Regions from separate parts of the Providencia sp. Marseille-Q8014 genome, predicted to be linked through region 3. Evidence: riboswitches for the same ligand, from Rfam matches in the RefSeq annotation. Region 3 holds a riboswitch; each other region holds the start of a gene.

What was found. Region 3 has a riboswitch for thiamine pyrophosphate ahead of thiB (thiamine ABC transporter substrate binding subunit). Riboswitches for the same ligand answer to the same signal wherever they lie in the genome.
Region 1: linked by a shared signal. The riboswitch ahead of thiD (bifunctional hydroxymethylpyrimidine kinase/phosphomethylpyrimidine kinase) and the one ahead of thiB (thiamine ABC transporter substrate binding subunit) in region 3 are both predicted to bind thiamine pyrophosphate.
Region 2: linked by a shared signal. The riboswitch ahead of thiC (phosphomethylpyrimidine synthase ThiC) and the one ahead of thiB (thiamine ABC transporter substrate binding subunit) in region 3 are both predicted to bind thiamine pyrophosphate.

What each region holds. Positions count from the first base shown of each region.
Region 1 is NZ_CBCOPT010000001.1:1,971,886-1,982,260, forward strand. Features, by position in the region: gene yidA (sugar-phosphatase) at 1-51, opposite strand, end outside; gene ACWPW6_RS08635 (helix-turn-helix domain-containing protein) at 304-687, opposite strand; gene mgrB (PhoP/PhoQ regulator MgrB) at 1,307-1,417, shown strand; gene ACWPW6_RS08645 (amino acid permease) at 1,615-2,997, shown strand; gene ACWPW6_RS08650 (GFA family protein) at 3,050-3,466, shown strand; gene pagP (lipid IV(A) palmitoyltransferase PagP) at 3,541-4,116, opposite strand; TPP riboswitch at 4,376-4,466, shown strand; gene thiD (bifunctional hydroxymethylpyrimidine kinase/phosphomethylpyrimidine kinase) at 4,518-5,315, shown strand; gene fbaB (class I fructose-bisphosphate aldolase) at 5,523-6,572, opposite strand; gene yegS (lipid kinase YegS) at 6,619-7,524, opposite strand; gene trhP (prephenate-dependent tRNA uridine(34) hydroxylase TrhP) at 7,964-9,343, opposite strand; gene baeR (envelope stress response regulator BaeR) at 9,490-10,185, opposite strand; gene baeS (envelope stress sensor histidine kinase BaeS) at 10,182-10,375, opposite strand, start outside.
Region 2 is NZ_CBCOPT010000001.1:422,386-432,760, reverse strand. Features, by position in the region: gene hemE (uroporphyrinogen decarboxylase) at 1-157, opposite strand, end outside; gene nudC (NAD(+) diphosphatase) at 380-1,159, opposite strand; gene ACWPW6_RS01865 (ABC transporter substrate-binding protein) at 1,514-2,566, shown strand; gene ACWPW6_RS01860 (alkaline phosphatase family protein) at 2,592-3,410, shown strand; gene ACWPW6_RS01855 (ABC transporter permease) at 3,410-4,315, shown strand; gene ACWPW6_RS01850 (ABC transporter permease) at 4,302-5,120, shown strand; gene ACWPW6_RS01845 (ABC transporter ATP-binding protein) at 5,120-6,136, shown strand; gene ACWPW6_RS01840 (HAD family hydrolase) at 6,158-6,820, shown strand; TPP riboswitch at 7,059-7,170, shown strand; gene thiC (phosphomethylpyrimidine synthase ThiC) at 7,371-9,320, shown strand; gene thiE (thiamine phosphate synthase) at 9,304-9,942, shown strand; gene ACWPW6_RS01825 (HesA/MoeB/ThiF family protein) at 10,005-10,375, shown strand, end outside.
Region 3 is NZ_CBCOPT010000001.1:3,354,404-3,364,778, reverse strand. Features, by position in the region: gene thiQ (thiamine ABC transporter ATP-binding protein ThiQ) at 1-569, opposite strand, end outside; gene thiP (thiamine/thiamine pyrophosphate ABC transporter permease ThiP) at 553-2,166, opposite strand; gene thiB (thiamine ABC transporter substrate binding subunit) at 2,142-3,146, opposite strand; TPP riboswitch at 3,208-3,308, opposite strand; gene rppH (RNA pyrophosphohydrolase) at 3,422-3,955, shown strand; gene ptsP (phosphoenolpyruvate--protein phosphotransferase) at 3,960-6,206, shown strand; gene lgt (prolipoprotein diacylglyceryl transferase) at 6,282-7,181, shown strand; gene ACWPW6_RS14890 (thymidylate synthase) at 7,369-8,220, shown strand; gene ACWPW6_RS14885 (prepilin-type N-terminal cleavage/methylation domain-containing protein) at 8,486-8,971, shown strand; gene ACWPW6_RS14880 (prepilin peptidase-dependent protein) at 8,981-9,565, shown strand; gene ACWPW6_RS14875 (YgdB family protein) at 9,565-10,005, shown strand; gene ACWPW6_RS14870 (prepilin-type N-terminal cleavage/methylation domain-containing protein) at 10,005-10,375, shown strand, end outside; gene recC (exodeoxyribonuclease V subunit gamma) at 10,360-10,375, shown strand, end outside.

The DNA.
Region 1 (10,375 bases), 1.4 Mb from region 3:
AGAGTTGAGTAAAGTACCATCTAAATCAATCGCTACCAGTTTGATAGACATCAACGCCTCCGATTAATGATATTTAATTGAAATACCTTACTCTATTTACAAAAAATGTAAATTAGCTAAAAAAGAGTGGTGACGATAAATGTGTAAGATGGTTTTGCATATTGAATGCGTTATCCCAAGGACTTGCCTCGTCGCTATGGGATAGTTCGGGTGCGCTGATAATATAAAATTACTAAAGTGACAATGGCTTATGGCATTGAATGCGTGAAGAGACGTGATAGCTTCAATGCCAATAAGGCATCTTCACTCACGGTGGTTCGCTAAATGTAATGGTTCTTTGACGTCTAAATCAATATCAACATTTTGCCTAAAATCAAATGGCGTGATGCCATATTCTTTACGGAACATGTAGGTGAAATGCGACTGTGAACCAAACCCAAAGTCTAGTGCAATATCGAAAATAGACTGATCGCTGTTTCTCAACAGGTTTACCGCGCCAGCAAGTCGGCGTTGGCGAATATACTTACCCAATGAAATTCCAGTGACTTCTTTAAAAATTTTCTGCATATGCCAAAGCGAATAGCCTGAGTAGGCAGCAAGCTCTTCTAAATGGATAACACGGCCTAAATGTTCTTCAATCCATTTGCTTAGGGCATAAACAAGTGCTAAGTGGTTGTCTTGTGGCATCTCGATTTAATTACTGAGGTCGTTGACCTTTTGGCGTTAAATTTTGTTCGAAGTACAGTTGTTCTGTCGAATTGAGTTAATTAAAGCATTATTCCTCAATTATGTAATAAAGAACAATAGTAAAACATGTATACCCGAACTCCGTAGGGGTCATTCGTGACCAATCTAGCACGGTATGACGAACCCGTATAAAACTATTTGTCTATCATTATTGATGAAGCGGCGAGCAGAATATTTATCAATATGATTGAAAAATAAACATTAACTTCTGATAGCCCTTAATAAAGTAGCTGAAGTATACACAACTTCATTTGTTTATGACAAAGGCTGGTTGTGCGGAATAGCCATTGAATTGATGAAAAAAAAGTCAATCAAACTGGGTTTTTAACGATTAGTTGGAAAATTGAGCATAAATACAAAAATGGATGGAAATTGCTTATTTTCCTCAAACTTTACTTGAATGACTGATGTAACATTTTATGTTAACCATCATCGACAGATAGCTATATCACCTTACTCGAGAGTGAATTAATTATAACACCATGAAAAGTAATATGTATTACGCCGTTTTTAAGGGAGATCATAGTTGAAATACAAATTGGTGATCGGTATTTGCATCGTGATAACCTGCATTTTCTTATATCTTTTAGCGATGGATAGCCTTTGCGACCAAGGCGGCGAAAACTTTATATATGGTATCTGCGGAGTCACTGACTGGTTACCGTTTTGAATTTATTCTTTTATGCGTCATAATGTGCTCCTTCTGCAATTTTTGTCACGTAACCTCAATATTTAATATGCTAAATGCTCATAATAGGGCAGAGTAGGTATTGAGATAGTGTTAATAATAAAATTCAAATAAACGTGTATGATTTGCTCAATAATTAGAGATAACAAGCAAATACATAGGATGATAAGGGTAAAGTTATGGCGCAAGAGCAGCAGACGCTAAAGCGTGGATTAAAGAATAGGCATATCCAATTGATTGCTTTGGGGGGCGCCGTAGGTACAGGGTTGTTTCTTGGAATAGCCACAACGATTAAGATGGCGGGGCCTTCTGTATTACTAGGGTATGCATTATGTGGTTTTATCGCCTTTCTGATTATGCGTCAGTTAGGGGAAATGATTGTTCAAGAGCCTGTTGCAGGTTCATTTAGCCACTTCGCGTTTAAGTATTGGGGCGGTTTTGCAGGCTTCTTGTCTGGCTGGAATTACTGGTTTATGTTTATCCTCGTAGGGATGACGGAACTGACCGCAGCTGGGGAGTATATGCGACGTTGGTGGCCTGACTTACCTATTTGGGTCTCTGCTGCTGTTTTCTTTATTGCTGTTAATGCGGTCAACTTAATCAATGTGCGCTCTTATGGCGAAACCGAATTTTGGTTTGCTTTAATTAAAGTGATTGCTGTAATTGCGATGATTGTCTTTGGTTGTTATTTATTATTGAGCGGTAAAGGTGGCCCACAAGCCAGCATCTCTAACTTATGGGAGCATGGTGGTTTCTTTGCTAATGATTTTATAGGGTTATTAATGGCATTAGCCATTATTATGTTCTCATTTGGTGGCCTTGAGCTGGTTGGGATCACTGCCGCGGAAGCCGAAGAGCCTGAAAAAAGTATTCCGAAGGCGATCAACCAAGTTGTTTATCGTATCCTGATTTTCTATATAGGCTCACTAACGGTATTACTGGCCTTATACCCATGGGTTAATCTAGATGGTGAAACAAGTCCATTTGTTTTAATTTTCCATGAATTAGGTGACATGCTGGTTGCAAATGCATTAAACGTGATTATCTTGATCGCTGCTCTTTCGGTGTATAATAGTGCAGCTTATTGTACAAGCCGTATGTTATATGGCTTAGCGCAACAACAAAATGCCCCTCAATTTATGGCGAAAGTAAATAAAGGTGGCGTGCCTGTCATGGCGCTGATCGTATCGGGTATTGCAACTTCTGGCGGTATTGTGATCAACTTTATCATGGAAGGTAAAGCATTTGCTTTACTGATGACATTGGTTGTGACAACGCTGGTTCTTAACTGGATTATGATTTGTGTTTCTAACTTAAAGTTTAGAGCGCAAATGAACAAACAAGGTATTGAAACGAAGTTTAAAAGTATTTGGTATCCATTCGGCAATTACCTGTGCTTAGCCTTTTTAGCGATGATTTTAATTATTATCTTAATGATGGATGGGCTAAGGATCTCGGTCTTGATCATGCCAGTATGGATTGCGGTGCTATGGATTGGTTATCAGTTCTCTGGGGCGAAGAAACAAGAAGCTGAAAAAAACAAGGCATCGACAGCTAATTAATTAGCTTCAACATCAATTAATGTAATTATTCATTTCATTGATGGGAGGCTTTATGGAGACACGATTTGCCCAATGCCATTGTGGCAGCGTTAAATTCAAAGTAACACTCACCGATGGATTGAATACCCTAAGACGATGCAATTGCTCCTACTGCCGAATGAGAGGGGCAATTGCAGTCTCTGCACCATTATCTGGTATTGAAATTCTTGAAGGCAAACAAAAGTTAACCGAGTATCGGTTTAACACACAGCAGGCTGCTCATTTCTTCTGTTCTGTTTGTGGCATTTATACCTTTCATCAACGGCGCTCAAATCCTGAACAATATGGCGTGAATGTTGCTTGCCTAGAAGGCGTTTCGCCTTTTGATTTCGAAACAGTCAATGTTATGGATGGCATAAATCACCCGCAAGATGGCGGTGGTGGTGTTGTTGGGTATTTAACTTATCGGAAAGCAACGAATCAAAAATAATGCATCAATCAAAATGGCCAGTAACAGAATACTGTTGCTGACCACTTTTGTTGTTATTTAATGAATAATACGGATTACCACTGCCAACGAAGCCAGGCAAATAACACGTTACCGTTATTATGAGTTCCTGGAATATAAGTGGCTTGAACCGCTAATCGGTCATATTCCATAGAAACTAATGGGAGTGGTAGAGGCAATGGAATATAGTAGTAGTCATCACGAGCCGTCACGCTTAACGTGAAACCTGCCCCCATTTTAAAACCATCCAGTTCGCCTGGGATCCACATTTTTTGAAAAGCATAACCTGCGATTGGCTCGACTTTGTTATGTGAGTCCATGAACGCCATAGCATATAAGGCATGCCAGTCATTATCTTCATCATAGCGATATTTACCGAGACCAAATCCCCAAGGATTTTCATTATAACTGTCGGTTTTTTCTTTATCGTAAGTAAACCGGTTATGCCATGTTAAAACAGGAATATAGATGTCGTATTGATCCGAATCCCAAGTAGTACTGACATTTCGAGTAAATTTATCCCAGAGTCCCTCAGACTCTTGAGCTGTGTTGGTGGATGACGCGAAGCAGATGGAAGTCATCATTAAAGCTGATGCTCCTACAACTTGCTGCAATTTTTTATTAACTCTCATTGTAAATCCGATTCAGGTTAATGCGTGTTTCGATGGCATTGAAGTAGATAAATATGGGTAATAAGTCTCGACTATCATGACTGATAATATGCTTATACACTTTAATTATTTTAGTTTACATAGGTGAGTTATAACAGCATTAATTGAATTTGCCTAATATTGGGCATTATCTTAATTGTCTCTGCATAATCAGCCATGTAAGGAAAGCTATGGCTGATAGGCTGGTCTGTTGCGAGAAAAAATGCGATACTTATTCAGTATTTTTGGCTCGGGGCGTCGCTTAAGACTGAGAAGCACCCGTATTACCTGATCTGGATAATGCCAGCGTAGGGAAGTCGGAAGCGTCAATGATAAACCTTCCAATAGACCACTCCTTATGCTGTGCTTAGGAGTGACATTTCATGAAAATCAATGCGTTAACCATTGCTGGAACAGACCCTTCTGGTGGCGCTGGGATCCAAGCGGATTTAAAAACGTTTTCGGCACTCGGTGCTTATGGAACGAGTGTAATGACTGCTTTGGTAGCGCAAAATACCCGAGGTGTGCAATCAGTTCACGAATTACCTGATACGTTTGTTGCTGCGCAGCTCGCATCGGTACTTAGTGATGTGCGTATTGATAGCGCTAAGATCGGCATGTTATTCAACCAAGAAGTCATTGCTGTCGTGGCGCAAGCCTTAAAGCAATATCATATTCCTCATATTGTTTTAGATACGGTGATGATCGCTAAAAGTGGTGACCCATTATTACTTCCTGACGCAATTGATGCGATGCGACGTGAGCTTCTGCCTTTGGTTTCACTTATTACCCCTAACTTACCTGAAGCGGCGGCATTGTTAGATGAACAAGTCGCGAAAACAGAAGCCCACATGCTCAGTCAAGGGCATCGATTACTAGAAATGGGGTGTCAGGCGGTTTTAATGAAAGGTGGACATTTAACTGACAGTGAAAGTCCCGATTGGTTGATTACTCCTGAAGGCGAGTGGCGCTTTACGTCACCAAGAGTGAATACGCGTCATACTCATGGTACAGGCTGCACTCTGTCTGCCGCATTAGCGGCACTGAGGCCTCGATTTGCTAATTGGCAGCAAACGATTCCTGAAGCCAAAGCATATTTACAAGCGGCGTTAGAGCATGCGGATAGCTTAGAGGTGGGGGAAGGGATCGGACCTGTTCATCATTTTCATGCGTGGTGGTAAGGTGAACCACAAAAGTGTCTTCTTATGAAGGTTCCATGTTACTGATTGACAGAGTGTGCTTGCTGGCATATTGGCTATGCTGATTGAAAATCAATTAGGAAAATTGGGTATCATTTTTCCTGATAACATAAAGCGGGAAAAGAGGTTTTTTATCCCGCTTTGTCAACAATTTTATCCTGCAATCAGAGGACGTTAGGTAGATAAAGCTTAAGCGATGGTGATGTCTTTATTCAGGTAAACATCTTGCACGGCATTGATTAACTCGACGCCTTCCTTCATCGATTTCTTAAAGGCTTTACGGCCTAATATTAATCCCATACCACCTGCACGCTTGTTGATTACAGCAGTACGAACGGAATCACTTAAATCATTTTGCCCTGAAGCGCCGCCGGAGTTGATCAGGCCCGCACGTCCCATGTAGCAGTTGGCTAATTGATAACGTACAAGGTCGATTGGGTTATCTGTTGTCAGTTTGGTATAAACGCGCTCATCAGTATGACCGAATCCAATGGCTTTATAGCCCCCATTATTTTCAGCCATTTTCTGCTTAACAATATCAGCGCCAATAGTCGCCGCGATGTGGTTAGCTTGCCCTGTTAAATCGGCACTTGCATGGTAATCAACGCCATCTTTTTTAAATGCGGAGTTGCGTAAATAAGCCCAGAGAACTGTGACCATACCAAGTTCATGTGCCCGTTCAAATGCCGCTGAGATTTCTTCAATTTGGCGACGAGACTCATGAGAACCGAAGTAGATGGTAGCACCTACAGCAACCGCCCCCATTTCAAATGCTTGTTCGACACTTGCATAGAGTGTTTGGTCATATTGTGCTGGATAACTAAGGGTTTCGTTATGATTGAGCTTAACTAAAAAAGGAATTTTATGAGCATAACGACGGGAAACGGCAGCCAGTACGCCATAGGTAGAGGCAACACAGTTACAACCGGCTTCAATGGCCAACTCTACAATATTTTTAGGATCAAAATAGAGGGGGTTAGCGGCAAATGAGGCTGCTGCTGAATGCTCAACGCCTTGATCCACAGGAAGAATAGATAAATAACCCGTTCCCGCTAAGCGACCATGATTAAATAAAGTTTGCATTGAACGAAGGACGCTATTGGGGCGGTTATTATCGATCATGACACGATCGACAAAATCAGAACCAGGTAAATAAATGCTGTCACGGGGAATGGTTTGGCAACGATGGTCAAGAAGTGTTGATGCTTCAGAACCTAACAGCTTGGCGATATCAGTCATGACTTCCTCCATTTAACAAAAGTCTAGGGGATGTTAATCATTAAATTTAAGATAACAAGCCACATTGAGGCGGTAATCGGCAGTGGATCGCTTCAGGTAGTAACTCAAAGGTGAAAGTTTCACCAGAAAGTGGCTCTCCGTCCAAATTAAATACCATTTCATGGGGGGATGAAATTTTGACCCAAGAAGTTGTTTTTTCAATTAAATGCTGATTTTTGTCATTGGTGAACAAATTCGTCAGTAGGGCGGGTATCACATCACGCGCAGGCACGATCAATAAATTCAATTTACCATCATCGATTAACGCTTCTGGAGTGAGTTGCTGACCTCCACCTGCTTGTTTACCATTGCCGATGGCGACGACTAAAGTTTCGCCTTCCCAGTTAAAATGTTCAGTTTCAATTTTACAGGTATCAGTTTTTAGGGTGTCAGGGCGTAATAGGCCGTTAATCACATAGGCCGCGCCACCGAGAGCGGATTTTAGGGCTTCTGGCGTTTCTGTGGTGATGCGTGTACCAAATCCCCCAGTGGCCATATTCATAAAAAAAGCATCATGATTCACTCTAGCAATATCGATAGCAAAAGCTTTACCTTTTACTGCTAATGCTAAAGCCGCATGGATATCCATAGGAATATTAGCGCTAGTGGCGAAATCATTCGCGGTTCCTAATGGTAAAATCCCCATAGCTGGGCGTTGTGTGTCAGGTAAAGCCATTAGCGCGCTTGATACCGCATTGATGGTGCCATCACCGCCGCCTGCAATAATGGTTTCTACGCCTTGCTTTATGGCTTCCTCAATAAAAAGAGGTAACTCACTGTTTTCCCATGGGATACGCACCCAAATCGTATGACCTTCGTCACGTAGTTGATAGATTGATTTTCTGAGTTCAGGATTGGCTGCTTGTTTGCCATTAAGAATAACGAGTGCGCGATGAAGCTTATCGATAGCCATTTTGATCCTTGTAATGAAAAAAAGAGTGATAAAAGTATAGACCCGATAGTTGGGGTAGTGGCAACTATTAAATAATCACATGGCTAAAATAAGTATAATTAACGGGGAGTTCGCAGAGGTAAAAAAAGAAATGGCTAGCTCAAGGGAGATTGAGCCAGCCAAGGAGGTGGTTCCTAGTCTTATTTTATGACTTTCTAGTTCTTCATTTTCGATTGTGACTATACGACATTGAATAGCTAATTGTTGTGATCTATTGCATAAAAATGGATATTAAATACATTTTCACGGAGAATCATTATTTATGAGAATGATTATCAATTGATAATCCTGTTTTATAAGGAAATAATATAAATTGAGGAAATAAAAAATGCTAGAAAATCAATAAATTAAATTATTGATATCTAGCATTATAATCAGAATAGATAAGTAAGTGTCTGAACTAAGCAGTAGTTGTCATTTCTGGCTGATGAGGTGAACGTGTTGTGGTGCCTGCCAGATTCCGAATCAATAAACCAAAATCGAGTTCAACATCATCGGGAACAGGAAGGTACACAATATGCCCATTTCCTGGTGCCACTTCAATTGCTTCCCCTTTACGGTTATGAAGCGTCTCAAGGGTGAACACAATATTGCCTGCGGGTGTCATTAATTCTAGGCTATCACCAACACTGAATTTATTTTTTACATCAACCTCAGCAAGTCCATTAACGCGTTTTCCTGTGAATTCGCCCACAAATTGCTGCGTTTCTGAAACTGAGTAACCGTACTCATAAGTCTGATAAGCATCATGAGTATGACGACGTAAAAAGCCTTCCGTGTAGCCGCGATGAGCTAAGCCTTCTAAGGTTGAAAGAAGGGTAGGATCAAAAGGTTTGCCTGCAACAGCATCATCAATAGCACGACGATAAACTTGCGCCGTACGTGCACAATAATAAAATGACTTTGTACGTCCTTCAATTTTCAGTGAATGAACACCCATTTTTGTTAGATTTTCGACGTGTTCAATAGCACGTAAGTCTTTCGAGTTCATGATGTAAGTGCCATGTTCGTCCTCAAAGGCGGTCATATATTCACCTGGACGCTTTGCTTCCTCAATCATAAATACTTTATCCGTTGGGGTGCCTTCGCCTAACGTAGGGGCAACATTTTTGACAGGGATAGGCTCATGCATGTGGACGATATTGCCAACCTCGTCTTCTTTACCTTCTTCGACTTTATATTCCCAACGGCAAGCATTGGTGCAAGTACCTTGGTTGGGGTCACGTTTATTAATATAACCTGAAAGAAGACAACGGCCAGAGTAAGCCATACAAAGTGCACCATGAACAAACACTTCTAATTCGATATCAGGCACTTGCTTACGAATTTCAGCAATCTCTTCAAGGGATAACTCACGCGATAGGATCACTCGCGTTAATCCCATCTGCTTCCAGAATTTTACCGATGCCCAGTTAACGGCGTTTGCTTGCACGGACAGGTGAATATCCATGTCAGGGAAGGCTTCACGTACCATCATAATTAAGCCAGGGTCAGACATAATCAATGCATCTGGTCCCATTTCAATGACAGGAGTGAGATCACGGATAAAAGTCTTGAGTTTGGCATTATGCGGCGCGATGTTAACAACAACATAGAATTTCTTACCTAACTCGTGGGCTTCTTGGATCCCTTTAGCGAGATTTTCATGGTTGAATTCGTTGTTACGTACGCGCAGGCTATAGCGAGGTTGTCCCGCATAAACGGCATCGGCACCATAAGCAAAGGCGTAACGCATGTTCTTTAACGAACCTGCTGGAGATAATAATTCTGGTGTAAACATGGTTGGTTCTCTGTCTGATGTCAAGTCAGGACTTACCCTTTAGAGGATAAGTATTTTAAAGGGAGCTGATTTTAGCGCGATTTTTCAGGAAATCAAAATATTCCCCACAAAAAGTAAGTCTAACTGACCTGCATCAATGAATAAGGCTAGACCTCATCCCACCGATAACCAAGACCATAAATAGAGCGAATAAACGTTTTTTCACTGTCGAGGGATTCAAGTTTACGACGTAAGTTTTTCACATGGCTATCAATCGTTCTATCGGTAACAATACGATGGTCATCATAAAGAATATCAAGTAGCTGATCACGAGAGAAAACGGTTCCGGCGTTATCAGACAAGAATTTCAGTAGACGGAATTCAGCGGGGGTCAATTCTAACAGCTGTTCGCCGTAGCGAACCTGAAAAGCATTTTCATCGATGACCAGTTGTGTCTTGCTTTTATCGGAGATGGGGAGACGCTGACAACGTCGTAAGATAGTTTTCACGCGTGCCACCACTTCGCGAGGGCTAAAAGGCTTACAAATATAGTCGTCAGCACCGATTTCAAGACCTAATAAACGGTCGATCTCTTCGGTTTTTGCCGTCACCATAATAATCGGTATTTCGCAAAACTTCCGCAGTTCGCGGCAAATGCTCAATCCATCCATACCCGGCAGCATTAAATCAAGTAGGATAATATCCGGCTGATGTTGTCGCACATAATCAACGACGCCATCACCCCTTTGTAGCAGTGAAGGCTGGTACCCAGCGGCGTGAAGATAATCGTACAGTAGTTGTCCAAGTTTTGGCTCATCTTCAACAACCAATACATTGGCACTTGAAGTTTCTAATACTGTCACTGCTCATTTTCCTTTTGATTAAGCGGTAAATGGATAGCAATGCATACGCCACCTAAAGAAGAAGGGCTAGCATGTATGCTTCCTTTATGGGCTTCTATAATATTATAACAAATTGCCAATCCTAGGCCAGAGCCGCCGCTAGCACGGCTACGAGACTCTTCAGCGCGATAGAAGCGTTCGAACAGGTGGC
Region 2 (10,375 bases), 2.9 Mb from region 3:
TGTTTTTGCACAGAGAAATAAAATCACCAGCCTGTGCGCGAGTTGCTTTGTACTCCGGTAGGTAACGCCCTGCTTGACGCATCATCCATACAGGGGTGGTATCTACAGGCTGACGTAGCAAGGCACGTAGATAGCGGTCATTTTTCAACTCAGTCATTATTTACTCCATTATAATCAGTGGCCGCCGCAAATGGCTAAGGGTGACACTCGTATACTCCAAAAATTTGAGATGCTGCTAAGCAACAAGAGGGTGAGTCACTCGATCATTGATAGTTATACAACGCAAACACATGAACATAGTCAACAACACGACAACTTGAAGCAAGCTCAGTATATCATGTTAAAGATAACAATATCAGCGCCTAGGCAATTTAGGCGCTCAATAGTCCTCTTGGCGACAGAGTGCCACGGTATCCTCAATTAAACGTCTCGCAATAGTGTCACTCGGAGGGATTTTCGGTAAATTGTTGTAGTGATACCACCCAGCACTGACTAATTCCTTCGGATCAACGTTGATTTCACCGCTTTCATAATCGGCAAGAAACCCCATCATCAAAGAGTGTGGAAATGGCCAAGGCTGAGAAGACACATAGCGAATATGGCGAACTTTGATACCACTTTCTTCCATGACTTCGCGCGCAACAGCTTCTTCTAATGTTTCACCGACTTCAACAAACCCCGCAAGCACAGTAAAGAGAGGGTTTTGAGTATGGCGACGATGCTGAGCCAGTAATATGTGGTCATCACGACGAATAGCGACAATAATGCAAGGAGCAATTTGTGGATAGTAGCGCTCATGACAATGGTCACAAAGACATGCCCATTCGGTTGTACTATGGCGCATCGCCGTTCCACAGTATCCACAATAGCGATGTGAACGGTAAAATTCCGCGAGTTGTACCCCTCTTCCTGCTAAACGAAACAACCCTTCATCTTGTGAAGCGACCAAACGAGGCGATGCCATATCTGCGGGCATTTTTTCAGCAATCAGCCAAACGGTTTCACCTTGCCACTCACCAATCGGCGTTGCAATTTTTCCGGATAATAACCAGTCACTTGCCGTTCCATGCGGCACATCGCCTTGTGGTAACCATAAACGTCCAGCAAAACAAACAAACCACCAGCCTTGCTCTGTTCCAACTAATGTTACTTTTTTCATTTTTCACATCTTTTATTGATATAAACAATTTTTACTCTTTCTCTATTAAATATCTGGAGGAGCAACTAGGCAACCTGTAAATGAAGCATCACACTATCGCTGCTAGTGAAAAAGGGAGCGTGCACGCCGTCAATCCATGATCTATACGCTGTCGGTAGTTAACGTCATGAATGGATGTAAAAACGCGTGGCCTAATACGATGTAATGCGTCATTTTTAGTGGTTATTTTTGACACTTTTTAGACAATTTCTTCCACAAAATATCGAAAAAGTGTCACAAAACCGTCAACTCACTGTCACGTTAGAAAATTAGCATGCTAATTAACCAATACGCCTCCACTATAGTGAGAAGAAAATGAAAGCGATCGTACCTGCTGTTTTGATTTCTCTAACAACATCAAGCCTTGCTTTAGCGAATGATGCTGATTTAACCCCATTAATTAATGCAGCCAAACAAGAAGGACAAGTTTACAGTGTTGGTATGCCAGACACTTGGGCTAACTGGAAAGGAACTTGGCAAGATCTCGAAAAAACCTACGGATTGAAACATCAAGATACGGACATGAGCTCTGCACAAGAAATTGCAAAGTTTGCCGCAGAGAAAAACAACGCCACTGCCGATATTGGTGATGTGGGTGCATCATTTGGCCCTGTTGCCGTACTAAAAGGGGTTACTCAGCCTTACAAACCTACCACATGGTCACAAATTCCTGATTGGGCAAAAGATAAAGAGGGTCACTGGGCCCTCGCTTATACTGGAACGATCGCCTTTATGATTAACAACGATCTCGTCAAAGATGCCCCAAAAAGTTGGGATGACCTATTGAAAGGCAAATATAGAGTGACTGTGGGTGATGTGGGTATTGCCGCCCAAGCGAATAATGCTGTCTTAGCCGCTGCTTTTGCTCGTGGTGGTGATGAAAACAATTTACAGCCTGCTATCGAGTTTTTTGGTGAATTAGCCAAACAAAAACGTCTATCCGTTAATGACCCTACGGTCGCCAATATCGAAAAAGGCGAAGTTGAAGTTGGTATCCTCTGGGATTTCAATGCGCTAAATTATCGTGACCAAATCAATCGTGATCGTTTTACGGTTGTCATTCCCTCTGATGGCTCTGTTATTTCTGGCTACACCACCATCATTAATAAATATGCAAAAAACCCTAATGCAGCAAAATTAGCGCGTGAATTTATCTTTAGTGACAAGGGACAAATCAATTTAGCGGAAGGTTATGCGCGTCCTATTCGTGCCGAATATCTAACATTACCCGATGATATTAAAGCTAAATTGTTACCGGATGAACAATATAAGAATGTGCACCCCATTAAAGATGCCGAAGGGTGGGAAAAATCTTCTCGCACATTACCCAAAATGTGGCAACAACAAGTCTTAATTCACCAGCAATAATGTGCCTTTAGGAATAAAATTTCTCATGTCTGATAAAGTTATACTTGTTGTCCTTGACGGCCTAACCTATTCAGTAGCCCATGATTGCATGGGCTATCTCAATGCATTGATTGAAGCTGACCAAGCCACGCTTTATAAAATGGAGAGTGAGTTGCCCTCGATGTCTCGGCCTCTATATGAATGCATTTTGACGGGGATTTCTCCTGCAAATAGCGGCATTGTCAATAATGACATCGTACGTTTATCCCACTTTGAAAGTATTTTTTCACTTGCACGAAAAGCAGAAAAAACCACTGCCGCTGCGGCCTATTATTGGGTTAGTGAACTGTACAATAGAGCGCCTTTTGTCGCCACTCGAGACCGCTTTACTTGCGATACACAACTCGCAATTCAATATGGCTGCTTTTATCAAGCGGATCATTACCCCGATGATCATCTGTTCGTCGATGCTGAATATCTACGTACCCAATATCATCCTGATTTCTTATTGATCCATCCAATGAATATTGATGATACCGGCCATAAATTCGGACTGGACTCCTCACAATATCGTAATAGTGCACGGAAGGCGGATATTATCCTCGCGAATTATCTCCCAACATGGATTGAGCAAGGCTATCAAATCATCATTACCAGCGATCATGGTATGAATAAGGATCATAGCCATGGTGGCATACTCCCAGAAGAACGACATGTTCCATTGTTTGTTATTGGGGATAAGTTTTCACATCATGCGCAATGCCATATTGAACAAACCGCGCTCTGTGGAACCATTTGTACTCTACTCAATATTGATCATGCAGATAAACAAGTCTGTAACGAATTATTGGTAGGAGGTAACTAATGGCGGATGTTAGCCCCCCTTGTGAGCAAGCCAGCCCCCCGCTGGGGAGAATACTGATGGGCAAAAAATGTTTCTCGCGTTTGCGCTGGCAAGCGGCACTTTTAACCGTACCTTTTTTCATTTTATTTTGTCTATTTCAAATCGCACCAATGATTTGGGTATTGGTTAATAGTTTTATCTATGAAGAAAGTTGGTCTTTTGCGAATTATGCTGAGATTGTTAGCAACGATTTTTATTTGCAGGCCTTTGAAAATACATTATGGCTATCAGTCATTTGTAGTATCGTTGGGTTGCTCGTTTCCGCTATCACTGCCTTTTCTATTTATAAAATGCAGGGGCGAATTCGCAGCATGATGATCTCTTTTACTACCATGGCCAGTAATTTCAGCGGTGTCCCCCTCGCGTTTGCCTTTATCATTATTCTCGGTTTTAACGGTGCGATTACTTTACAACTCAAGGCGTGGGGGATCATTGAAGAGTTCAATATCTATAGCGCTAGTGGGTTAATGGTACTGTATATTTATTTTCAAATTCCACTTGGGATCCTATTACTCTACCCTGCTTTTGATGCGCTAAAACCGGAATGGGAAGATGCCGCCAAAACAATGGGAGCCAGTAAATTGGCCTACTGGTGCAAAGTCGCAATCCCTGTCCTCGCGCCTGCATTACTCGGTACATTTATTATTTTAGTCGCTAATGCGGTTGGAGCCTATGCCAGTACTTACGCACTGACGAGTGGAAACTACAACCTAATTACGATTCGTATCGCTAGCCTTGTATCAGGTGACCTCTACTTAGAACCTAATATGGCGGCTGCATTATCGGTATTGCTGATTGCGATCCTTGGTTTTATCACCGCCATCCATCATTGGCTGTTAAAACGGAGCTATCATGCCAAGTTATAGCCTTACGACCAAATCACACCAAACGTCTGGCCTTTGGTTACATAAATTAATCCTGATTAGCGTCGCGAGCCTGCTTGCCCTGCCTATCGTGGCGACATTTATTTATTCTATCGCGACACAATGGGGAGCAACGGTGTTACCCGATGCCCTCTCGCTAAAATGGTATTTACAACTCTGGCAAGACCCTCGATTTTTGTTGGCCTTCGGACGCTCTCTGATTATCTGTTTCGGCACGCTGTTGGTGAGTACGCTAGTTATTTTACCGATGACATTTGCCGTGTTTTATCGTTTCCCGAAACTAAAAGGATTGATGGATCTCCTGATTATTCTTCCTTTTGCAATTCCACCGGTGGTTTCATCCGTCGGATTATTACAAATTTTTGCCGATGAACCTTTTATGTTGGTCGGCACTCCGTGGATACTCATCGGTACTTATTTCACTATCACCCTACCTTTTATGTACCGTGCGTTAGCAAACAGTTTTCAAGGGATCAACCTGCATGATTTGATGGATGCGGCACATTTGTTAGGTGCAAGTACTTTCAAGGCTTTTTTATTGATTGTGTTACCGAATATTCGTAAAGGCCTATTGGTATCTCTATTAATTTCATTTTCATTTTTAATGGGTGAATTCGTCTTTGCCAACATTTTGGTCGGTACACGTTATGAAACCCTGCAAATCTATCTATTTAATATGCGTCAAACCAGTGGGCATTTTACCTCTGCGTTAGTGATGTCTTATTTCCTATTTACATTGCTTCTCACATGGTTAGCAACTCGAATGAGTCGCTCTGGAGATAAATAATGAGTTATGTCATTGCTGAAAATTTGAGTAAATCATTCGGCCAAAATCACGTCTTCTCAAATATCCAATTCACAATTGAAAAAGGTGAATTCATCACCTTACTCGGGCCCAGTGGCTGCGGAAAATCGACATTATTACGCTGTATTGCAGGACTCGAACAACCGGATCATGGTGAGCTGTATATTAATCGTCAAAATATAACCCACCAAGCTGCTCAGCAACGTGGGATCGGTATGGTTTTTCAAAGCTATGCCTTATTTCCGAATATGACTATTGAAGATAACATCGCTTTCGGCTTAAAAATGCGCAAAGTAGAGTGTCAGGAACGAAGAAAAGCAGTAGCAGAAGTTATTGAAATGGTTGAATTACAAGGTAAAGAACATCAGTTTCCTCATCAGCTTTCAGGGGGACAACGTCAGCGGGTAGCCCTTGCACGAGCACTGGTGATGAAACCACAGATTTTACTCTTAGATGAGCCATTATCAGCACTTGATGCACGTATTCGTAAACATCTGCGACAACAGATTCGCCATATTCAACGTGAATTAAAACTCACGACGATTTTTGTGACTCATGATCAAGACGAAGCGATGATCATGTCTGATCGCATCTTTTTAATGAATAAAGGCGCTATTATCCAGAGTGATACCGCTGAAAATATTTATACCCAGCCAGCGAATGAGTTTGTGGCACGTTTTATGGGTCACTATAACCTTGTCGATGCAGATAAAGCGAATGCCTTATTGGGGCTAAATTTACAAGGCACACTCGCTATTCGCCCTGAATCCATCTATGTTAAGGAGACAGGACGCCACTACGGCGATCATATTTCACACCCTGTTGATGCAATCATTCTTGATCATCAACTACTAGGAAACATTATTCGTTACTCAGTCAATACGGCTGCGGGTAACATGACGGTTGATTTGCTTAATCGTTCGTCTGAACGACTCTTTGAACCCGGTACTCGCCTAGAGTTAATGTTTAACAAGAATGAAATTCGTGCATTTAGTTAGCGAATCGTAAAAAGAGGCATAATGCAAAATAAATTAGCCGTTTTTGATTTAGATGAGACCTTAATTCAAGGTGATAGTAGCGTGTTGTGGACACAATACCTGTGGGATCAGCAAATTATCACAGATCCTCGCTTTGTCGAAGCGGATAAACAGATGATGGCACAATACAATGCGGGTACGCTGGATATGGCAACTTACCTGCGTTTTAGCCTACAGGCTTTAGCTGGGATCAGTACCTCACAAATTGATCTCTGGTTAGCCGATTTTGTTGACACTATGGTGGTACCGCGCATCTACCCTGAAGGGATCCGTACTATCGAAAATTATCGACAACACGGCATTCCGATCATAGTGATCTCCGCAACAGTCTCATTTATTGTGAAAAAAATCGCCGAACGTTTAGGCGCTGACGTTGTAATGGGGATCGATATAAAGCAGCAAAATGGCTGCTATACCGATGAAGTCGAAGGTATTGCGACATTTAAAGAAGGTAAAGTCAAACGGCTCCTCCAGTGGATCCGCCACCAGCCAATTACCGATGCCTATATCTATTTTTATACTGATTCCGCTAACGACCTTCCTATGTGTCAATTTGCGGATGAAGTGTTTATTGTTAATGGCGATCAAAAACTACAACGGGCAGCGGAAGAAAATAACTGGCGACAATATACGTGGCAACTTTAACCTTATTTTTAGTTTGAATACGCCATTATTAAAATATTCTTTTCCTTTAAGCCATGTATATGCCATTCCTCGAAACCATGCATATGTCACTTCCTCTAAAGCGCATATAGGAAAGCAAAGATATCCCAAGGAGCATACACACGTATGTGACTTGGGTCGCTGAGCGCAGCCAACACACTTATCGTGTGAAGGATGACAAGGAAAATGCTTGAGAATAACCCAGAGAACACTATACTGGAGTCTCTTGTCGGAGTGCTCAGTGGTGTATACCACGAGCTGAGACCGTTAATTCGGGATCCGCGGAACCTGATCGGGTTAATACCCGCGAAGGGAACAAGAGTAATCATTTAGCGCCCAATTTTGTTTATTTCGCAGCTCATATTGATATTGATGAAAAAACTCACAATATGGCGAAACTAACAGCACAGCAAAATGAAAGCGCAACATCTTACTATTACTCCATCCGAACTCCAGACAAGCAACTTTCTTACGATAAACCAGAACGCTATGCATACCGCATAATCGTTCGTGACAATGTCAGGAAATTGCTATGTCCCAAAATAATATTATCCCTACAACTGACCTTTCACCTAAAGCTGCACCTGCACGAACGCGAAAAGCGCAACGTGATGCTGCTGAAAACTTCATTAACACGGTTTCTGGCGTCTCATTCCCTAATTCCAAACGTATCTATTTAACGGGATCGAGAGAGGATATTCAGGTACCTATGCGAGAAATTCAACTCTCGCCAACACTGATTGGTGGTGATAAAGATAATCCACAATTTGAAGATAATGAAGCGGTGCCCGTTTATGATACGTCGGGTCCTTATGGTGACCCAGACTCGGAACTGAATGTCCATAAAGGATTAAAAAAGATCCGTGAAGGTTGGATCCGCGAACGTAATGATACTGTTCAGGTTGATAACCTCAGCTCTGATTTTACACAACAGCGACTCGCTGATGCGGGGCTAGACCATTTAAGGTTTAATCATCGCCCTCGCCCATTAAAAGCGATCTCTGGCAAGCGTGTCACTCAGTTACACTATGCTCGCCAAGGTATTATTACCCCGGAAATGGAATTTATCGCCATTCGTGAAAATATGGGCCGTGAACGTATTCGTGGTGAGGTATTAAGGCAGCAGCATCCAGGACAAAGTTTTGGGGCGAATCTACCGGAAAACATCACGCCTGAATTCGTTCGTCAAGAAGTCGCAGCGGGTCGTGCCATCATACCCGCCAATATCAATCACCCTGAATCAGAGCCCATGATTATCGGCCGTAACTTCTTAGTGAAGGTGAATGCCAATATCGGTAACTCATCGGTCACTTCATCCATTGAAGAAGAAGTCGAGAAACTGATTTGGTCTACTCGCTGGGGGGCAGATACCGTGATGGATCTGTCTACTGGACGCTATATTCATGAAACTCGCGAATGGATTCTACGCAATAGCCCTGTGCCTATCGGTACTGTTCCTATTTATCAAGCATTAGAGAAAGTCAACGGTGTCGCCGAAAACCTAACATGGGAAATGTTCCGTGATACGTTACTTGAACAGGCAGAACAAGGCGTCGATTACTTCACCATCCATGCAGGCGTATTATTGCGTTATGTTCCAATGACCGCGAAGCGTTTGACAGGCATTGTCTCTCGCGGTGGCTCGATTATGGCGAAATGGTGCCTCTCTCATCATCAAGAAAATTTCTTGTATGAAAATTTCCGTGAAATTTGCGAAATCTGTGCGGCTTATGATGTTTCTTTATCATTAGGGGATGGTTTACGCCCTGGCTCCATTCAAGATGCAAACGATGCTGCACAATTTGCCGAGTTACACACGCTTGGTGAATTGACAAAAATTGCATGGGAATATGATGTACAGGTGATGATTGAAGGGCCGGGGCATGTGCCAATGCAGATGATCCGTCGTAACATGACTGAAGAGCTTGAGCACTGCCATGAAGCACCATTTTATACATTAGGCCCTTTGACTACCGATATTGCACCGGGCTATGACCATTTCACATCAGGCATTGGAGCCGCCATGATTGGTTGGTTTGGTTGCGCAATGCTGTGTTATGTCACGCCTAAAGAGCATCTGGGTTTACCCAATAAAGAAGACGTTAAGCAAGGGTTGATTACCTATAAAATCGCAGCGCATGCCGCTGATCTTGCCAAAGGCCATCCCGGTGCACAAATTCGTGATAATGCCATGTCCAAAGCACGTTTTGAGTTCCGCTGGGAAGACCAATTCAACCTCGCACTCGATCCTGATACTGCCCGTGCTTATCACGACGAAACCTTACCGCAAGCTTCTGGGAAAGTTGCTCATTTCTGCTCTATGTGCGGCCCTAAATTCTGCTCAATGAAAATTTCGCAGGAAGTACGTGACTATGCGGCACAAAAAGAAGCGGGAATGGAACAAATGTCCGAAGCTTTCCGAGCCCATGGTAGTGAGTTATATCATAGCGCTGAGGTCGTGTCCGATGACAAAATTGCCTAATACACCTTTTGCCCCCACAGAACATCGACTCGGCCTGTATCCCGTAGTCGACTCTGTCGAATGGATTGATCGTCTACTCAATGCAGGCGTCACAACCATACAGCTCCGTATAAAAGATAAGCGTGAAGATGAAGTTCGTGATGATATCCAACAAGCGATAGCTTTAGGCAAAAAACATCATGCACGGTTATTTATCAATGACTATTGGCGTTTAGCCATTGAGTTTGCTGCCTATGGTGTGCACCTCGGTCAAGAAGACCTAGAAACCGCCGATCTACTTGCTATTCATCAAGCGGGGCTACGTTTAGGTATCTCAACCCATGATGAGCATGAACTCGCCATCGCAAAATCAGTGCGTCCTTCTTATATTGCGATGGGGCATATTTTCCCGACACAAACTAAAGAAATGCCGTCATCTCCTCAAGGATTAAACACGCTAAAAGCCATGGTGGAGGCGACTCCAGACTATCCAACCGTTGCTATCGGTGGCATTTCTATCGATAAAGTGCCCGCCGTACTCGCAACTGGGGTGGGTAGTGTTGCCTTAGTAAGTGCAATTACCAAAGCGGACGATTGGCTAGAGGCAACAAAAACACTTTTGCGCCTCGTAGAAAATCATTGATTACCTGAATCAAACCTACAGCATACTTTCTTGTAGCTGTAGGTGAATTCGAGGAGTTTATCATGTTAAATGATCACGAATTTATGCGTTACAGCCGCCAGCTATTGCTTGAAGATATTGGGCTAGAAGGTCAAGCCAAGCTGAAAAACAGTAAAGTGCTCATTGTTGGTCTCGGTGGTTTAGGTGCCCCAGCATCCCTTTATTTGACAGCTGCTGGTGTGGGTGAATTGTGGCTTGCTGACCACGATGAATTGCATCTCTCTAATTTACAAAGGCAAGTTTTATACGGTACCGAAGACATCCCACAATCAAAAGCTAAGCTGGCCTCAGAACGACTGCAACACCTTAATCCATTAGTGACAACCCATGTTTTACAAAAGAAATTAGATAGTCAAAGCTTATTGCCACTTGTCGAGCAAGTCGATCTAGTCCT
Region 3 (10,375 bases):
ATATTATGCGACACCATTACCAGTGTTATGGCTTTAGATAGGCAAATTTCATCGAGTAGTAACAACATCTCATTACGTAAGGCGGGATCGAGGGCAGAAAATGGTTCGTCTAGCAACAAGATAGGCTGTTGGCGGATTAAACAACGTGCTAATGCGGCTCGTTGGCGCTGACCTCCTGATAACTGAGCCGGTAATCTATCTAAAAATTCATCAAGGCTGACCTGAGCTGCGATCAATTCGACTTGTTGTACCTGTTGTTGATTTAACCGTAAACCGGGGTGTAGCCCTAATCCAATGTTTTGCCTAACACTCAAATGAGCAAAGAGATTATTTTCCTGAAATAACATGGATACAGGGCGTTTCGCTGGGGGCGTATAGGTATGATCCTCTCCATTTAATAAAATGGCGCCACTTTTTGCTAATTGAAAGCCGCTAATGAGGCTTAACAATGTGCTTTTTCCTGCACCACTAGGCCCCATGATGGCAACTCGCTCGCCTGCTTGTATGGAAAAATTAAACTGCATATTCAGGCTATCATATTGATAATCAATTTTATTTAACTCTATCATGATCTTTTCCTGATATACGTTCGAGTAGGCTAAACAAAGCAAAACAGATTAAAAGTAGCAACATAGCGGTAACGGCACCATCATTTGTTCGATAAGCCCCTATTTGTTGATACAGGTAATAGGGTAGGGTGCGAAAATCTTCATTGCCAAATAGTGCCACCACACCAAAGTCACCAATAGAAATGACACAAGCAAAGGCAAGGGCTTGAGAGAGTGGTTTTTTTAAGGCTTTCAATTCAATGATACGTAATCGATGAACACCGCTAATACCCAATGAATGGCAAAGTGGATTATAACGCTCTGCGAGGTCTCGCATAGGGTTTTCCAATACTTTTAGTGCATAAGGGATAGCCAGTAACGCATTGGTCATTATCACTAACGCATACGGGGAGTCAGGTAGGCCGATTGTTTCATTAAATAGAATAAAAAAACCGGTGGCGAGGACAATTCCCGGCATCGCTAAAATCAATAATCCACTAAGCTCCATTGCTTGTCCTAGCTTGATTGCACGGCGTAAACGAAGTTCACGGCTGCTCCAGAGCAGCATCATTGTGAGTAAAACACACAGTAGGCCAGCACATAAGGCGATAAATAGTGATGTAGCAGCGGCTTGCCAAAGCGCGGATTGACTGAGAACATCAAGTAGACGCCCGTTTAAACCATCAACGATAATTGCTAAGAGCGGTGGCACAAGAAATAAAATAGCCGCAATAATCACAATGGCGTCACGTATGCGACGGAAATTATTATCTGAAGGATCATACCATTGAGCATGCTGACTATGGCCTATTGAAAATAGGCTGTTTATCTTTTGGCTCAGAAACATTAAACCGACACAAAAGGCAAGCTGGATTAGAGCAAGAATGGCTGCACGTCCAAGGTCAAAGTCGTAGTTTAAGGCTTGATAAATCGCAAGCTCGATAGTTGTTGCTGCTGGGCCTCCGCCAAGAGCCAGTACAGTAGCAAAACTGGCGAAGCAGAGCATAAAAATAAGTGCTGCGGTAGGCAACATCTGCCTACGCAAGTAAGGCCACTCTAAAAGACGAAACTGTTGCCATTCATTTAGGCCTAGTTGTGCGGCGATTTGACGTTGTTCTATCGATATACTCTCAAGTGATTGCAACAACATACGCGTCGCGAGTGGCATATTAAAGAAAATATGCGCGAGCAGTATGCCTTGAAGGCCATAGGGGGTGAAATGATATTCAAGGCCAACATATTGAAATACGAGAGCAAGCCAACCTGTTTTTCCGTAAATAGATAAAATACCAAACACAGCCACAAGCACGGGTAAAACGAGCGTCATAGCACAAAGACGTAATAACAGGGTCCTACCTAAAAACCTACGCCGATAAAGCGCTCTAGCAAGTATAATCGCGGGAAGAACAGAAAATAGGGCAGAGAGAAAAGCTTGCCAAAAAGTAAATCCAATGACATGCCATAAATAGCTGTCGTTAAAAATGTCGTTAACGGAGATGACGGGCGAAAAAATCCAAAGTGCACCAAAAGCCAATAGTGCAACCGTGACTAATAAACCGGAGGCTAACGCCCCCGGAATCAGCGATAAATTAATTAACGGCTGACGGCGGATTGCCATAACCGGATCCATGATTGACGTTCTTTAGCTACCTCTTGAGCACTAAACTGTAATGATTTTTTAGGCATAGGAAGAACCTTGTATACGTCAGGTAGCGGTATATCAATCACGGGATACATCCAATTGGTGGTGGGTAAGGTATTTTGAAATTCAGGGGTTAACATAAAGGCTAAGAATTGCTTAGCTAACTCAGGTTGAGAACTCGTCTTTAATCTTGCCGCAACTTCAATTTGCATGTAATGCCCTTCATCGAAGAGGGCTGCGGCATAGTTATCTTTATTATCATTAAGGATCTGATAGCCGGGTGATGATGTATAGCTAAGGACAAAATCCCCTTCACCTTTTAAAAACAAACCATAGGATTCGCTCCAACCTTTTGTCACGGTAAGGGTTTTGCTAGCCATTTTTTGCCATGCATCTGCTGACTTATCACCATAAAGTTTTTCAATCCACAACATTAAACCGAGGCCCGGTGTGCTTGTGCGTGGATCTTGATAGATAATTTTCCAAGGTTGTGTGCTATCTAATAATTCACTCATACTCTTGGGGGGATTTTTGATTTTGTTGGTGTCATAGATAAAAGCAAAATAACCATAGTCATAAGGAATAAACGTGGTGTTATCCCACGCTATGGGTAATTTCATGGTATCGGTGTTGATATCTGCGGGTGCGAATAAACCCGTCTCTTCAGCGGAAACAATAAGATTATTATCGAGGCCTAATACAATATCAGCTTTCGTTTTTTTCCCTTCCATGCGTAAGCGATTGAGGAGGGCTACACCATCTCCAAGTGACACAAGTTTGAGTTCACAACCACATTGTGCTTCAAAATTCTTTTTAATTTGTGGCCCAGGCCCCCACTCGGCAGCAAAAGAATCATAGGTATAAACAGTTAATGTTGGTTTTTCTGCCCATGCAAAATGGGCCAAACTGAGTGTTGTGAATGCCAACAAAGAGCGAAAGAGTGAATTTTTTAACATTTTATTTCCTGCGTTAGAGAGAAAACTACACAGGATTTGAGAAGGCACCTTAGCAATATTATGCTGCTGGTAGCTCAAATCCCTACGCCGGCATTGCCCGGATCAGGTTCTACGGGTTAATTCTCAGCCTAAATAACCATTTCGGCACCCCGTTGAGACAGAGGCTATTGTAGTGTCTTTGCTCATATCTGCAAACTCTATTGATATAGGTTTACCAGTTTGGGTATGTGTGAAACAATTAGCCATCTTTCAAATTTGGTTATTGAGGTAGTCTGGTGATCGATGATGATGGCTACCGCCCGAATGTAGGAATTGTAATTTGTAATCGGCAAGGGCAAGTTTTATGGGCTCGCCGTTATGGTCAACATTCATGGCAATTCCCTCAGGGGGGAATAAACCCAGGGGAATCGCCAGAACAGGCTATGTACCGTGAACTGTACGAAGAAGTTGGCCTACAACGAAAAGATGTTAGGTTATTGGCTTCAACTCGCAATTGGTTGCGTTACAAATTACCCAAGCGTTTGGTGCGTTGGGACACAAAACCTGTTTGTATTGGGCAGAAACAGCGTTGGTTTTTACTACAACTTCAATGCAATGAAGCAGATATAAACGTTCAGCGCAGTAAATCGCCAGAATTTGATGGCTGGCGATGGGTCAGTTATTGGTACCCTGTAAGACAAGTGGTCTCTTTTAAACGGGAAGTGTATCGCCGCGTCATGAAAGAGTTTGCACCCGTTGTAATGTCATTACAGGAACAAAAACCGGCACAGAGACCTGCGTTTACTCACCGTAGACGCGGGGCGAGATAAAATCATGTTGACGCGTCTACGTGATATTGTTGAAAAAGTAGCAATGGCGACAAGCTTAACCGAGGCGTTAGAAGTCTTAGTTAACGAAACTTGTTATGCGATGCAGACGGATGTTTGTTCCATTTATTTGGCCGACCATTCGCGCCAGTGCTATTACTTAATGGCAACCCGCGGGTTGAGAAAACCTAGCGGTGTTGCTATTCGCCTTGGATTTGATGAAGGGGTAGTGGGGGCGGTTGGACGCCAATCTGAAATGCTAAACCTCGCTGATATCCGCGAACATCCCGAATTTAAATACCTTCCCCAATTAAAAGAAGAGCGACTAAAAGCCTTTTTAGGTGTGCCTATTGTCTACCGTCGTCAGCTATTAGGTGTTTTAGTTGTTCAGCAGCACGAGCGGCGTTTTTTCAGTGAAACCGAGGAATCATTCATGGTGACACTGTCAATGCAACTGGCGGTTATCTTATCACAAGCTCAGGCTAAAGGCGTGTTTGGTCAGTACAGGCAGAGCCGTATTAAAGCAATTCCTGTTTCTCAAGGGATTGTGATGGCTTATGGCTGGCAAGATAGTTCACAGCCTTCATTTGACAGTATTTGTGAGGCCAGTGCATTAGACCAAAATGATGAAAAACTGCGTCTCATTACCGCTATCGAAAATGCAGCATCTGAGTGTCGACGTATTAGTAAACGCTTTATTGCTCATTCTCAAAAAGAAAGTGCGGCAATTTTCGATTTATATAACCATTTATTGCATGATCCTCAACTGAAAAATAGGCTGTTTTCCGCTATAGAACAAGGCTTTGTCGCTGAGTGGGCGGTGAAGACAGTTATTGAGGATTATGTTGAGCAATTCTCTCGTTTACGTGACCTCTACCTACGAGAAAGAGGAGCCGACCTTCGTGCATTAGGCCAACGCTTATTATTCCATCTAGATGATAGTTTATCTTCAATAGATCAATGGCCAGAACGCTTTATCCTCGTGGCCGATGAGCTAAGTGCTAGCCTATTGGCAGAAATGCCTTTAGAGCAGTTGGCTGGGGTGATCGTTCGTGATGGTGCGACACATTCTCACTCCGCTATTTTGATCCGCGCGATGGGGATCCCTGCAATCATGGGAGCAGATATTGATCCATCCCTATTGCATAACCGCTTTTTGATCCTTGATGGCTATCGAGGAGAAGTTTTTATTGAACCTGAAAATATTATTACTCAGGAATATAAGCAAATCATCGCAGAAGAGGATGTGCTTAGCCGTTTAGCGGAAGGAGCCCTTGAGCAAGAATCTGTGCTGAAAAACGGTGAATCAGTTCATATTCACCTAAATGCAGGATTAAGCCCCCGTTATGAGCAACAAATTAATGTCGCAGTTGATGGTGTTGGGCTGTATCGGACGGAATTGCCTTTTATGCTGCACAATGGTTTTCCATCAGAAGATGAGCAGAAACTGTTGTATCAAGAAATCTTGCACTTGTTTGCAGATAAACCGGTGGTACTTAGGACGTTGGATATCGGTGCAGATAAGCAATTGCCTTATATGCCTATCAGTGAAGAAAACCCCTGTTTAGGTTGGCGTGGTATACGCGTTATGTTGGATCAACCCGAAATTTTCTTGATCCAATTAAGAGCGATGCTACATGCAAACGTGTTAACAAAAAACTTGCGCATACTGCTGCCGATGATCACCAGCATCAATGAAGTCGATGAAGCTATTGCATTGATTAACAGAGCAAAAGAGGAAGTCAGCTTAGCGATCGGCCAAACGGTACAAACACCTAAAATTGGCGTAATGTTTGAAGTTCCTTCTTTACTGTTTTTGCTTCCTGAGTTAAAAGAACGAGTAGACTTTATTTCAATTGGTACAAATGACCTGACTCAGTATTTGCTTGCCGTAGACCGCAATAACACGCATGTGGCTGCTATCTACGACAGCCTTCATCCCGCAATGCTCCGCTTTTTAGCTAAAGTTTATGAAGAGTGTCATCGTCTTGATTTGCCGGTGAGTGTGTGTGGTGAAATGGCAGGACAGCCTTTAGGTGTGATAGCGTTGATTGCTTTGGGGTATCGTTCTTTAAGTATGAGTGGAAGAAGTGTACCGAGAGTTAAGTACCTTATCCGTGGGCTACAGTCTGATATGGTCGAAAAATTAGTTCCTGATATCTTAAAGGCTGAGACAAGCGAGAACATCAGGTTGATCATTAGCCAATTTATGGAAAAAAACGGGCTTGGTGGTTTTGCCCGAGGTGGGATCTAATCAGCCTTATTCACCTGCGTATGAGCTGTGCTATGATGCGCAATGATTTTAGATTAACAAATAAAGTGGGGAACGATGAGTAACAGCTACTTAGCATTTCCGGAAATTGATCCCGTAATGTTCTCGATTGGGCCAGTATCGCTTCACTGGTATGGGTTTATGTATCTTGTAGGGTTTGTTTTTGCTTTATGGCTGGCAGGTCGTCGCGCAAATAAACCTAACAGTGGTTGGACAAAAAATGAAGTTGAGAACTTACTCTACGTTGGCTTCGTAGGTGTATTTGTTGGTGGAAGACTCGGTTATGTCTTCTTCTATAATCTTCCTGTTTTCCTTGATGACCCACTTTATTTATTTAAAGTTTGGGATGGCGGCATGTCCTTCCATGGTGGTTTGATTGGTGTGATCTGTGCAATGTTATGGTTTGCACACCGTACTCGCCGCCGTTTTTTACAAGTTTCTGATTTTGTTGCACCGTTAATTCCTTTTGGTCTTGGAATGGGGCGGATCGGTAACTTCATTAATGGTGAGTTATGGGGACGTGTGACACTTGATACACCGTGGGCTTTCTTATTCCCTCATTCGCGCAGTGAAGATATTCAGCTTGCGGCACAAGACCCTTCATTGCTACCTACTTTAGAGCAATATGGTGTGCTTCCACGACATCCTTCCCAACTTTATGAGATGTTTTTAGAAGGTATTGTTCTGTTCCTGATCCTGAACCTATTTGTGCGCAAACCTCGTCCTATGGGGAGTGTGTCAGGTTTATTTTTAATTGGTTACGGCGCATTCCGGATTATTGTTGAATTCTTTAGGCAGCCAGATGCGCAATTAGGTCTATTTGGCGGTATTAGTATGGGACAAATTCTATCCATACCAATGATCATAATTGGTATCTTAATGATTATTTGGGCCTACAAATACGGTAAAAATATTCCAGCGCATAAGCCAGAAAAAGTAGAGCAAGCCAGTAAATAAAGGTTGCTTTGCCATACTCAAGTTATCGTGTGGTTGAAAACGTTTATGCATGTTTACCCCATTCTTGAGTATGTTTTGCGTGGCTTACATTGCCATTTAGCTAGGGGCTGATGAGTTAAAGCATTATAAATACAATAAGGTAACGGATGTTGATGACATTTGTTATCTCGCGAGTAAGAGAGTCACTATGAAGCAGTATCTTGAGTTATGTCAGCGTATCATTGACGAGGGGCAGTGGGTTGAAAATAAACGTACGGGAGTACGTTGTTTAACCGTGATCAATGCCGACTTAGAATATGATGTCGCGAATAACCTGTTTCCATTAATCACAACCCGTAAAAGCTTTTATAAAGCAGCGATTGCTGAATTATTAGGTTATTTACGTGGCTATGATAACGCAGCACAATTTCGTGAAATTGGTTGTAATACATGGAATGCCAATGCCAATGAAAACCAAGCTTGGTTAAGTAATCCTCATCGTAAAGGAGAGGATGATATGGGGCGTGTGTACGGTGTTCAAGGACGCTCTTGGCAACGTCCTGATGGCACACACCTCGATCAACTTAAAAAGGTGGTGAACAACCTAAAAAATGGCATTGACGACCGAGCGGAAATTATTACCTTTTATAATCCTGGTGAATTTGAAATGGGGTGTTTGCGTCCTTGCATGCACACCCATACATTTTCTTTATTAGGTGATACTCTCCATTTGACCTCTTACCAACGTAGCTGTGATGTGCCGCTTGGTTTGAACTTTAACCAAGTACAGTGTTTTGTACTATTGGCACTCATGGCGAGAATTACGGGTCATAAAGCGGGTAAGGCTTATCATAAAATTGTGAATGCACATATTTATGAAAACCAATTGCCACTAATGCGTGATGTACAGCTAAAGCGTGAGCCTTTCCCTTTGCCTTCATTGCTGATAAACCCTCAAATTAAAACATTAGAAGATATTGAAACTTGGGTGAGCACAGATGACTTCACGATTGAAGGCTATCAATGTCACGAAGCTATCAAATACCCCTTTACGGTATAACGCAGTTTAAACTGATTTAAGAGAGCTAAGGCGATGGTCATTCCTACCGTGCCTTAGCTTTTTTTATCGCATTTCTAACGCACTTCATGCTCTTTTCTTTAACTTGTTCTGCTTGTTACGAAGCGCTACCTAAAATGGCTGAAAATGATTGCCAGTTTTACATTTTATTGCGAAGCATCGCGTAACTTAGACGTTTGGGGCTATTTTTATGCTGTCTTGCTATCCATAGTAAACACTCATTTTGCAAAGGACATTGCAGCAATATATGGATATTGAAATAGAAAAGCATAACAAAGGCTTCACGCTTATTGAGATGTTAGTGGTGATGTTCATTTGCTCTGTAGCATTGCTACCCGCTTTATACAGCTGGCAACAACAACAGAAAAAATTACAGTTAGTTGATGCCGCTCGGCAAGTGAGCGTATTTATTTATCGCCATTTCATGGAGGGTATTTATTTAAATCAGCACCGTGTTTTATTCATTGATACCACACAAGGGGATTGGAAGCTTACCTTTAAAGAAGCAACAAACCAGAGGCAAATAGCGGTATTAGCATCGACTCCGTATGCAGGTGTTGAAATACAATCCGTAAGTCGTTTATCTGTCGATTTCTATGGTAAACAAGGAACAAGTCGTGCTTTTAGTCTCAAGCTAAAAAATAATTTTGGGCAGATAACCATTGTTCTGTCAGCTTTAGGGCGCTTGAGACATTGTAGCAATAACAAAATCGTAGGCATTCCTCGTTGCTAGGGTTTTTCAATGAATATAAATAAGCAGCAAGGGTTTTCATTAATAGAGGTATTGCTCGCAATGGCAATCAGCAGTTTGGTTTGTATTGCGGCAACGGCCGTTTTTCCTCGTCTATTTAAACAAACTCACCAGTCGTATATTCAATACGAGATTGACAGGGAGATCAGACAAGTGCTTATTAATATGGAAAAGGATTTTAGACGAATTGGGTACTGTAGTAGCGCCTCATGCCAAGGTGAGGCAATGAAAATTGATGCGAAATTTTTAAGTCATCATCCTAATTCATGCATTATTTTTGCTTACGACCAAAACTTATCGGGTTCATGGCGGCCTGTTAGAGCGAGAAGCAAAGAGTCTGATTTTTTTGGTTATCGATTAAATGGTCACAAATTGGAGTCGAATCGAAATGTGGAAGATTGTGACGGTAAACGATGGCAATCCTTGTTTGATCCTTTAAGGATTAGCGTGAATTCATTGCGATTTAATTGGTATGAAGCGGAGTCAATACTTGAAATGTATTTAAGCGTTGAAAGCCCCAATTTACCTAATAAACGATTTCACTATAAAACAGCTGTTTTGTTGAGAAATCTGTGATGCGTCTAGGTGGCAACCAAACAGGCAGTATCGCTTTGGTGATGGTAATGATATTGATGACGATGGGGCTGTTGTTGTTAAAGGCATTACACATTTATCAAGAAAATGCACGTGATGAGTTTTTTCGTGAAAAGAAATATATAGAAGCTTTCAATCTGGCGGAATCAGCGCTGGCATGGGGGTTGCAACAATCTTGGCGCTTAAGCACCTATCGGGGGGCGACTTGGCAATGTCAGTCCATGCCAATACAGGGAGGAACAAGCTGCATTAAACATTATAAAGGAGGGCAATTTGTTTTATTAGGCCGAGGAGAATATCAAGGACGATATCATGTCACCGTTTATCGCTGGGTAGCTGCGATTCCAAAATCGCAAAAAATTCGGCCACGCATAAAAGGTTGGATTGATTATTGCCCTGTTACACAAAAAGGATTTTGTTGATGAAAGCTCTCTATGATAAGCAGCGAGGTTTTATATTAATAGAATCAATGGTTGCTGTGGTCGTTTTTGCTATCCTGTTAATGGCGTTATTAAGCTATAATCAACACATAGCCTTAAATTTCAATTGGATATATCATCATTCGCTCGTATTTCGAGTGTTGCAAAATAATTTAGAGCGTCAAGCGGTGCTGATGGAGCCACAGCTTGAAAATACAGAGTTTATTTCTCCCGATTGGCAGATAAACTTACAGACTCTCTCAGTGTCTGAGAGTTGTAGTGATACAACAATCATGCTATCAACGGCTAAGCAATCATTTTCTCTAAACCGCTGGTTTTGTAGAACAGGAGATAACAATGTTTCAGGTTTATC